3 regions of the Ancylobacter sp. G4_0304 genome follow, and region 1 is predicted to be linked to each of the others. Evidence: predicted binding sites of a transcription regulator. Region 1 holds the regulator's gene; each other region holds the start of a gene.
What was found. Region 1 encodes PhoB, which activates phosphate uptake and scavenging genes when phosphate is short. Its sites were predicted from a motif close to TGTCATNNANCTGTCAT; they were not measured.
Positions count from the first base shown of each region.

Region 1 (2,198 bases):
CTACACAACCGCCTTTCCGGGCCTTGCCGCCTATGCCGCCTCGAAATCCGGCCTGATCGGGCTCACCCAGGCGCTGGCCGCCGAGTTCGGGCCGCAGGGCATCAGGGTCAATGCCGTGCTGCCCGGCGCGGTGGAGACCGAGATGTACAAGGAAGCCAACGGCACGGCCGAAGCGCAGTCCTTCATCACCGGGCTGCACGCGCTGAAGCGCGTGGCAGCCCCGGAGGAACTGGCGCGCTCGGTGCTGTATCTCGCCTCGGACGATGCGTCCTTCGTTTCGGGCACCGCGCATCTGGTCGATGGCGGGCTCTCGATCACACGGACCTGACGGCACTGTCCGCCTGACGACAACGCCCGCGCGTTTGCGGCGCGCGGGCGATCGTCTTGTCGAAGCGCCAGCCCTCAATGGGGCGGGCGAACATTTCGTTGCGGCGCCTGCGCCCTCAATGGGGCGGGCGAACATTTCGTTGCGGCGCCTGCGCCCTTAATGGGCGCGGGCGAACATTTCGTTGAACGAGTAGCCGGAGCCGCGCACGGTGCGGATCGGGTCGGGCTGGCGCGGGCGGTTCAGCGCCTTGCGCAGGCGGCCGACATGCACGTCCACGGTGCGCTCGTCGATATAGACGTCCTGGCCCCACACGCCGTCGAGAAGCTGCTCGCGGGAATAGACCCGGCCGGGCGACTGCATCAGGAACTCCAGCAGCCGGAACTCGGTCGGCCCCAGATGCAGCTCGCGGCCGGAGCGGTGGACCCGCTTGGTCTCGCGGTCGAGCTCGATGTCGCCGGCACGCAGCAGGGTCGAGATGTGGTCCGGCTTGGCGCGGCGCAGCAGGGCGCGCACCCGCGCCACCAGCTCCGGCACCGAGAACGGCTTCACGACATAATCGTCGGCGCCGGTCGCGAGTCCGCGCACGCGCTCGGTCTCCTCGCCGCGGGCGGTGAGCATCAGCACCGGCATGCGCTCGGTCTCCGGCCGGGCGCGCAGGCGCCGGCACAGCTCGATGCCCGACAGGCCCGGCAGCATCCAGTCGAGGATCACGAGGTCCGGCACGCTCTCGCGCAGCCGGGTCTCGGCCTCGTCGCCGCGCGCCACGCTCTCGACGGCGTAGCCTTCGGATTCGAGGTTGTAGCGCAGAAGGAGGGTGAGGGGCTCCTCATCCTCCACGATCAGAATGTTGGTCGGCATGGTCTATCCTCGCCGCACGCCGCGCCTGACGATCAGGACGGGAACGCCACGGAAGTAAGGCTGGACGTGTCCTGCTTGGGCCGCTCCTCGGTGAGCAGCGTGCCGGTCGCGAGGTAATGCACCGTCTCGGCGATGTTGGTCGCGTGGTCGCCGATGCGCTCGATGTTCTTGGCGCAGAACAGCAGGTGGGTGCACAGCGAGATGTTGCGCGGGTCTTCCATCATGTAGGTGAGGAGTTCGCGGAACAGCGAGGTGTAGAGCACGTCGACCTCGCCGTCGCGCTGCCACACCTCGACCGCCTTGGCGTCGTCGCGGCTGGCATAGGCGTCCAGCACGGTCTTGAGCTGCTCGAACACGATGCCCGACATGTGCTCGACCCCGCGCACCAGCTTCTGCGGGTGGAACTCGCCGGTGAGCGCGAGCACGCGCTTGGCGGTGTTCTTGGCGAGGTCGCCGATGCGCTCCAGATCGTTGGCGATGCGCATGGCGGCCACGATCTCGCGCAGGTCGCCGGCCAGCGGCTGGCGGCGGGCGATGGTGAGGATCGCCTTTTCCTCGATCTCGCGCTGCAGGAGGTCGATCGGGCCGTCGAGCACGATGACCTTCTGGGCGAGCTCGGTGTCGCGCTTGACCAGAGCCGCCACGGAATCGGCCACCAGCCGCTCGGCCTGGCCGCCCATTTCCACGACGCGGCGCCCGATTTCCTTCAGATCGGTGTCGAATGACGAAACGATATGTTCGGTCATGGCATGAACCTCTCTCGTCATTCGCTCAGCCGAAGCGGCCGGTGATGTAGTCGCGGGTGCGGGCTTCGCGGGGATTGGTGAAGATCTCGGCCGAGGGGCCGACCTCGATCAATTCGCCCAGATAGAAGAACGAGGTGATGTCGGCGCAGCGCGCGGCCTGCTGCATGTTGTGCGTCACGATGACGATGGTGAATTCCTGCTTCAGCTCGTCGATCAGGTCCTCGATCTTCGAGGTCGAGATCGGGTCGAGCGCCGAGGTCGGCTCG
Region 1 is NZ_JAZDRM010000007.1:87,214-89,411, reverse strand. Features, by position in the region: gene VRZ77_RS06005 (SDR family oxidoreductase) at 1-328, shown strand, start outside; gene phoB (phosphate regulon transcriptional regulator PhoB) at 485-1,186, opposite strand; gene phoU (phosphate signaling complex protein PhoU) at 1,219-1,932, opposite strand; gene pstB (phosphate ABC transporter ATP-binding protein PstB) at 1,958-2,198, opposite strand, start outside.

Region 2 (2,198 bases), on a different contig from region 1:
GGGCACCACGGCCGCGACCATGAGCCTGGCGGTCAGCTATATCGAGATCGCGGCTTATGGCCTTCTCGTCGCGCTCGGCGCGCGGCTGAGCTTCCTCAAGGCGCGGGCGCTGGTCGCGGCGTGGCGGGGCACGCCGGCTCATGTCCACGGGCCGGAGTGCGGCTGCGCGGACGGCCATGCCCATATGCCCGACCCCGCCGACCTGCCCGAGCGCGGCGGCTGGCGCGACTGGGCGGTGGCGGTGCTGTCGGTCGGGCTGCGGCCGTGCACCGGGGCGATCCTGGTGCTGGTGTTCTCTCTGGCGCAGGGCATCTTCTGGGTGGGCGCGGCGTCCACCCTTCTGATGGGGCTCGGCACCGCGCTCACCGTGAGCGCCATCGCCGCGATCGCGGTGTTCGCCAAGCATCTGGCGGTGCGCCTCGCCGCCAACCGGCCCGGCGCGGGCGCCGGCGTGCTGCTGCGCGGCGTGGAGCTGGCGAGCGCGCTGGCGCTCACCGCCTTCGGCCTCGCCTTGCTGTTCGGCTTCATGGCAGCCGAGCGGCTGGCGCTGGGATAGCGCCGCCCTCGCCTGCCCGTACGCTCAGTCCTTCAGATAGTCGTAGACCACCTTGCCGAGGCCGAGCGTGAGATCGGTGCGGAAATGCGCGGCGGAGATCACCTCCAGCACCGGGAGCTGGGCCACCGTGCACAGCGCGTGCGGGAACAGGCCAAGCGCGGCCGGGCCGGTCCAGGCCTCCTTCACCACGAGGTCCTCCAGATAATACTCGACCAGCTCCAGCACCCGCGCCGAGCCGTCGACATGGGGGATGATCTTGAGCATCCAGTTCGGGGCCAGCAGCGATTTGTGCAGGGCGTCGAGGTCCAGCGCCTCGTATTTGTAGCCCATGGTGGCGCTGGTGCAGAGCACGCTGCCGTAATGCAGGCTGCCGACCAGCGTGTCGCTCTCCACCTGCAGCTTGGGCTTGGCGATCTTCTTGGGGAAGCCCCACAGCTCGCGCCCGCCGGCGGTCGGCGCCTCGTCATCGAGATACATGGAGTGGACGTAGCCGCCCTTGACGCCGTTGAACTCGACCGGGATCACCTGCCCGGTCTCGGTGTAGTCGCCGAAGCCGGTGGAATCCGGCATGCGGATGAACTCATATTTGACGATCGGGTCCACCACCTTCAGCGGCTCCGGCACCACCTTGGCCAGCGCGGCCGGGTCGGTGCGGTAGGTGATGACGAAGAACTCGCGATTGAAGAAGCGGTACGGCCCCCGGGGATAGGAGGGGCTGGTCAGCGGCATGGAATAGGCTTTGGCGCGGACGTCCTCGATCTTCATGGCGAATACCCTCTCCAGAAACGGTATCGCGACGGTAGTCGATCGGGCCGGGAGGCAATAGTCCCAATTAGGTCATGCAAGCGACATGTTATCCCGAAGCCATAGCCGGCTTCAGAGCACCAGCAAGCCGGCGCCGCCATCCTCCGCGCCGATCGCCAGCGCGCCGCCATCGGCCCGCCATGCCAGCGCCGAGACCGGCGAACCGCCGGGCGCCCGCACCAGTATTTCCGCGCCGTCGGCGACGCGCACCATCAGCGCGAGCCCGTCCTCATAGCCGACCGCGATCACCTCCTCCTTGAGATGGGCGGCGACCGCCGAGACCCGCACATCGCGCGGCGCGAGCATGGTCGGCTGCTTGCCCATCGGGCCTTCCTTGCTGGCGAACGGCCAGAGAATGGCCTCGGTCGAGCCGGAAGTGGCGAGGAAGCGCCCGCCGGGCGTGAATTCCATGGTGCGCACGCGCGCAGGATAGCCGGACATGCGCATGTGCTGCCCGTCCGGCAGCCGCCAGCCGTGAAGCGCCGGCTCCTGCATGGTGGTGACGACGAAGTGCGCTTCCGGGTGCCAGATCACACCGCGATGCGAACCCTTCCACTCCAGCAGCTCGGGCTTGGCCACCGCATTGGGGAACCACAGCGTCGCGCCGCCATAATGGGCGATGGCGAGCCGCGTGCCCTTGGGCGCGAAGGCGAGGCCGCCGACGGTTGAGGGCACCTCGACCGATTTGGCCGCGCCCTTCACCGGCTGGAAATGCGCGGTCTTGCCGAAGGAGAACGCGAACGAGCCGTCCGGCCCCGCCGCCACATGGTCGATCCAGCGCCCCTTCTGCTCGAACAGCGTCTCGACGGAGCCGTCGCCACGCGTTGCCACCACCCGG
Region 2 is NZ_JAZDRM010000027.1:60,664-62,861, reverse strand. Features, by position in the region: gene VRZ77_RS15750 (nickel/cobalt transporter) at 1-556, shown strand, start outside; gene VRZ77_RS15745 (acetoacetate decarboxylase) at 581-1,321, opposite strand; gene VRZ77_RS15740 (WD40 repeat domain-containing protein) at 1,433-2,198, opposite strand, start outside.
Region 2: the regulator PhoB is predicted to act here: its motif matches at 1,392-1,408, upstream of VRZ77_RS15745 (acetoacetate decarboxylase).

Region 3 (2,198 bases), on a different contig from region 1:
GATGGGATCGGCCGAGAGATTGGCGATCACCGTATCCCAGGCCTTGAGCTGCGCTTCGAGCACCGGCCGGGGCGTCTGCAGAACCTTGACGCCGCGAGCCTTGATCGCCGCCAGGTCCTTCGAGTAGCGGTCCTGCGCCTTCCACATCATGGTGGAGGAGGTCGCATCCGACGCGCCCTTCAGGATTTCCTGAACGTCCTTGGGCAGGCCCTCGAACTTGCTCTTGTTGAACAGGATCTCGAAGCATTCGAGCGCCTGATGGTAGCTGCCCAGCATGTAGACCTTTGCCACGTCCGGGAAGCCGAGCACGAGGTCGGAGGAGGGGTTGTTGAACTCGGCGCCGTCGAGCAGGCCGCGATCGATGGCCGGCACGATTTCGCCGCCCGGCACGATCGTCACCGCCGCGCCGAACTCCTTGAACAGGTCCGCGCCGAGGCCGACCGTGCGGTACTTCATGCCCTTCATGTCTTCGGGCGTGCTGATTTCCTTCTTGAACCAGCCGAGCGGCTGGCCGGGCATCGGGCCGGTGAGCATGCCGACCACATTCAGCTTCAGCGTGTTCTGCACGAGGTCGTCATAGAGCTCCTGGCCGCCGCCATAGCGGATCCAGCCCAGCAGCTCGTCGGCATCCCAGCCGAAGGCCGGCGCGGTGCCGAACAGCGAGAACGCCTTGTTCTTGCCGTACCAGTAGGCGGCGACGCCATGGCCGCCGTCGAGAATGCCGGACGATACCGCGTCGAGCATCTGGAAGGCCGGGACCACCGAGCCGGCGGGGAGGATTTCCAGTTCCACGCGGCCGCCGGTCATGGCGTTGACGCGCTTCACATAGTCGCCGGCGAACTCGTGGAAGATGTCCTTGTTGGGCCAGGTCGACTGGAATTTCAGCTTGATCGGCGCCTGCGCGTGGACGGCAGGCGCAGCGACCACCGAGGCCCCGGCCGCGACGGCAGCGGTGGCGATGAAGCGGCGGCGGCTGGTGACGGTGGCGTCGGCGCGCGCGCCGACGTTCTTCCCTGACGTCTCGGTCATGGGCGGTTCCTCCTGTGGCGTTTTCCTCTGCGGGCTTTCGGCCCGCCGGGCGGCGCTTTGCGCGCCTTGTCCCGATTTGGAAATCAGACGATGCCGGTACGGCAAGCGCAAGGGCTAAATTGCTCTGAGTTATGAATTCTTATGAGACGAAAGTCGCAAATGGCCTAAAACCCCTGGGAAGCAGGACACAATCGTCATGTCGTTGTCATCCACTGGCCTTTGAAGTGCGCGCGAGCGGGCCCGGCCCGACATCATGATGGGGATGAAATCATGCGCGCGATTCTCATGGCCGGCGTTTCGCTGGCAGCGTTCGGTCTGGCCGCCTCGGCGGCGGTGGCCCAGTCCGCTCCGCCGGTGTTCAACCGCACGGCAACCTTCAACGTGGTCGCGAACCTGCCGCAGGGCGCCGATCCGGCGAAGTCCACGGCCGCCGAGATCATCACCGTGACCGAGGACGGCAACACGCTGATCTACAGCGACAGCCCCGGAAAGCGGATCGGCTTCATCGATATCACCGATCCCAATGCGCCCAAGCCCGCGGGCGTCGTCGCCCTCGACGGCGAGCCCACCACCACCGTGGTGATCGGCGGTAAGGCCTATGTCGGCGTCAATACCTCCGAGACCAACGCCAACCCGACGGGCCACCTCGCGGTGGTCGACCTCGCGACCCGCAAGGTCGAGGACAAGATCGACCTCGGCGGACAGCCCGATTCCATCACCAAGAGCCCGGATGGGAGCTTCCTCGCCATCGCGATCGAGAACGAGCGCGACGAGGATGTGAACGACGGCGCCATCCCGCAGATGCCGGCCGGCAACCTCACTTATTTCGAGGTCAAGAACGGCCGCGTGGTGGATGAGTCCAAGAAGGTGGTCGACCTTACCGGCCTCGCCGCCATCGCACCGGAAGACCCGGAACCGGAATATGTCGACATCAACTCGAAGAACGAGGTGGTGGTGACGCTTCAGGAGAACAACCACATCGTGGTGGTCGACCTGCCCACCGGCAAGGTCACCAGCCACTTCTCCGCCGGCACCGTCGACCTCGACAAGATCGACACCAAGAAGGACGGCGTGATCGACCTCTCCGGTTCGATGAAGGCCGTGCCCCGCGAGCCCGACACTGTGCAGTGGATCGACGACGACCGTTTCGTGATCGCCAATGAAGGCGA
Region 3 is NZ_JAZDRM010000009.1:25,937-28,134, forward strand. Features, by position in the region: gene VRZ77_RS07000 (TRAP transporter substrate-binding protein) at 1-1,029, opposite strand, end outside; gene VRZ77_RS07005 (esterase-like activity of phytase family protein) at 1,300-2,198, shown strand, end outside.
Region 3: the regulator PhoB is predicted to act here: its motif matches at 1,222-1,238, upstream of VRZ77_RS07005 (esterase-like activity of phytase family protein).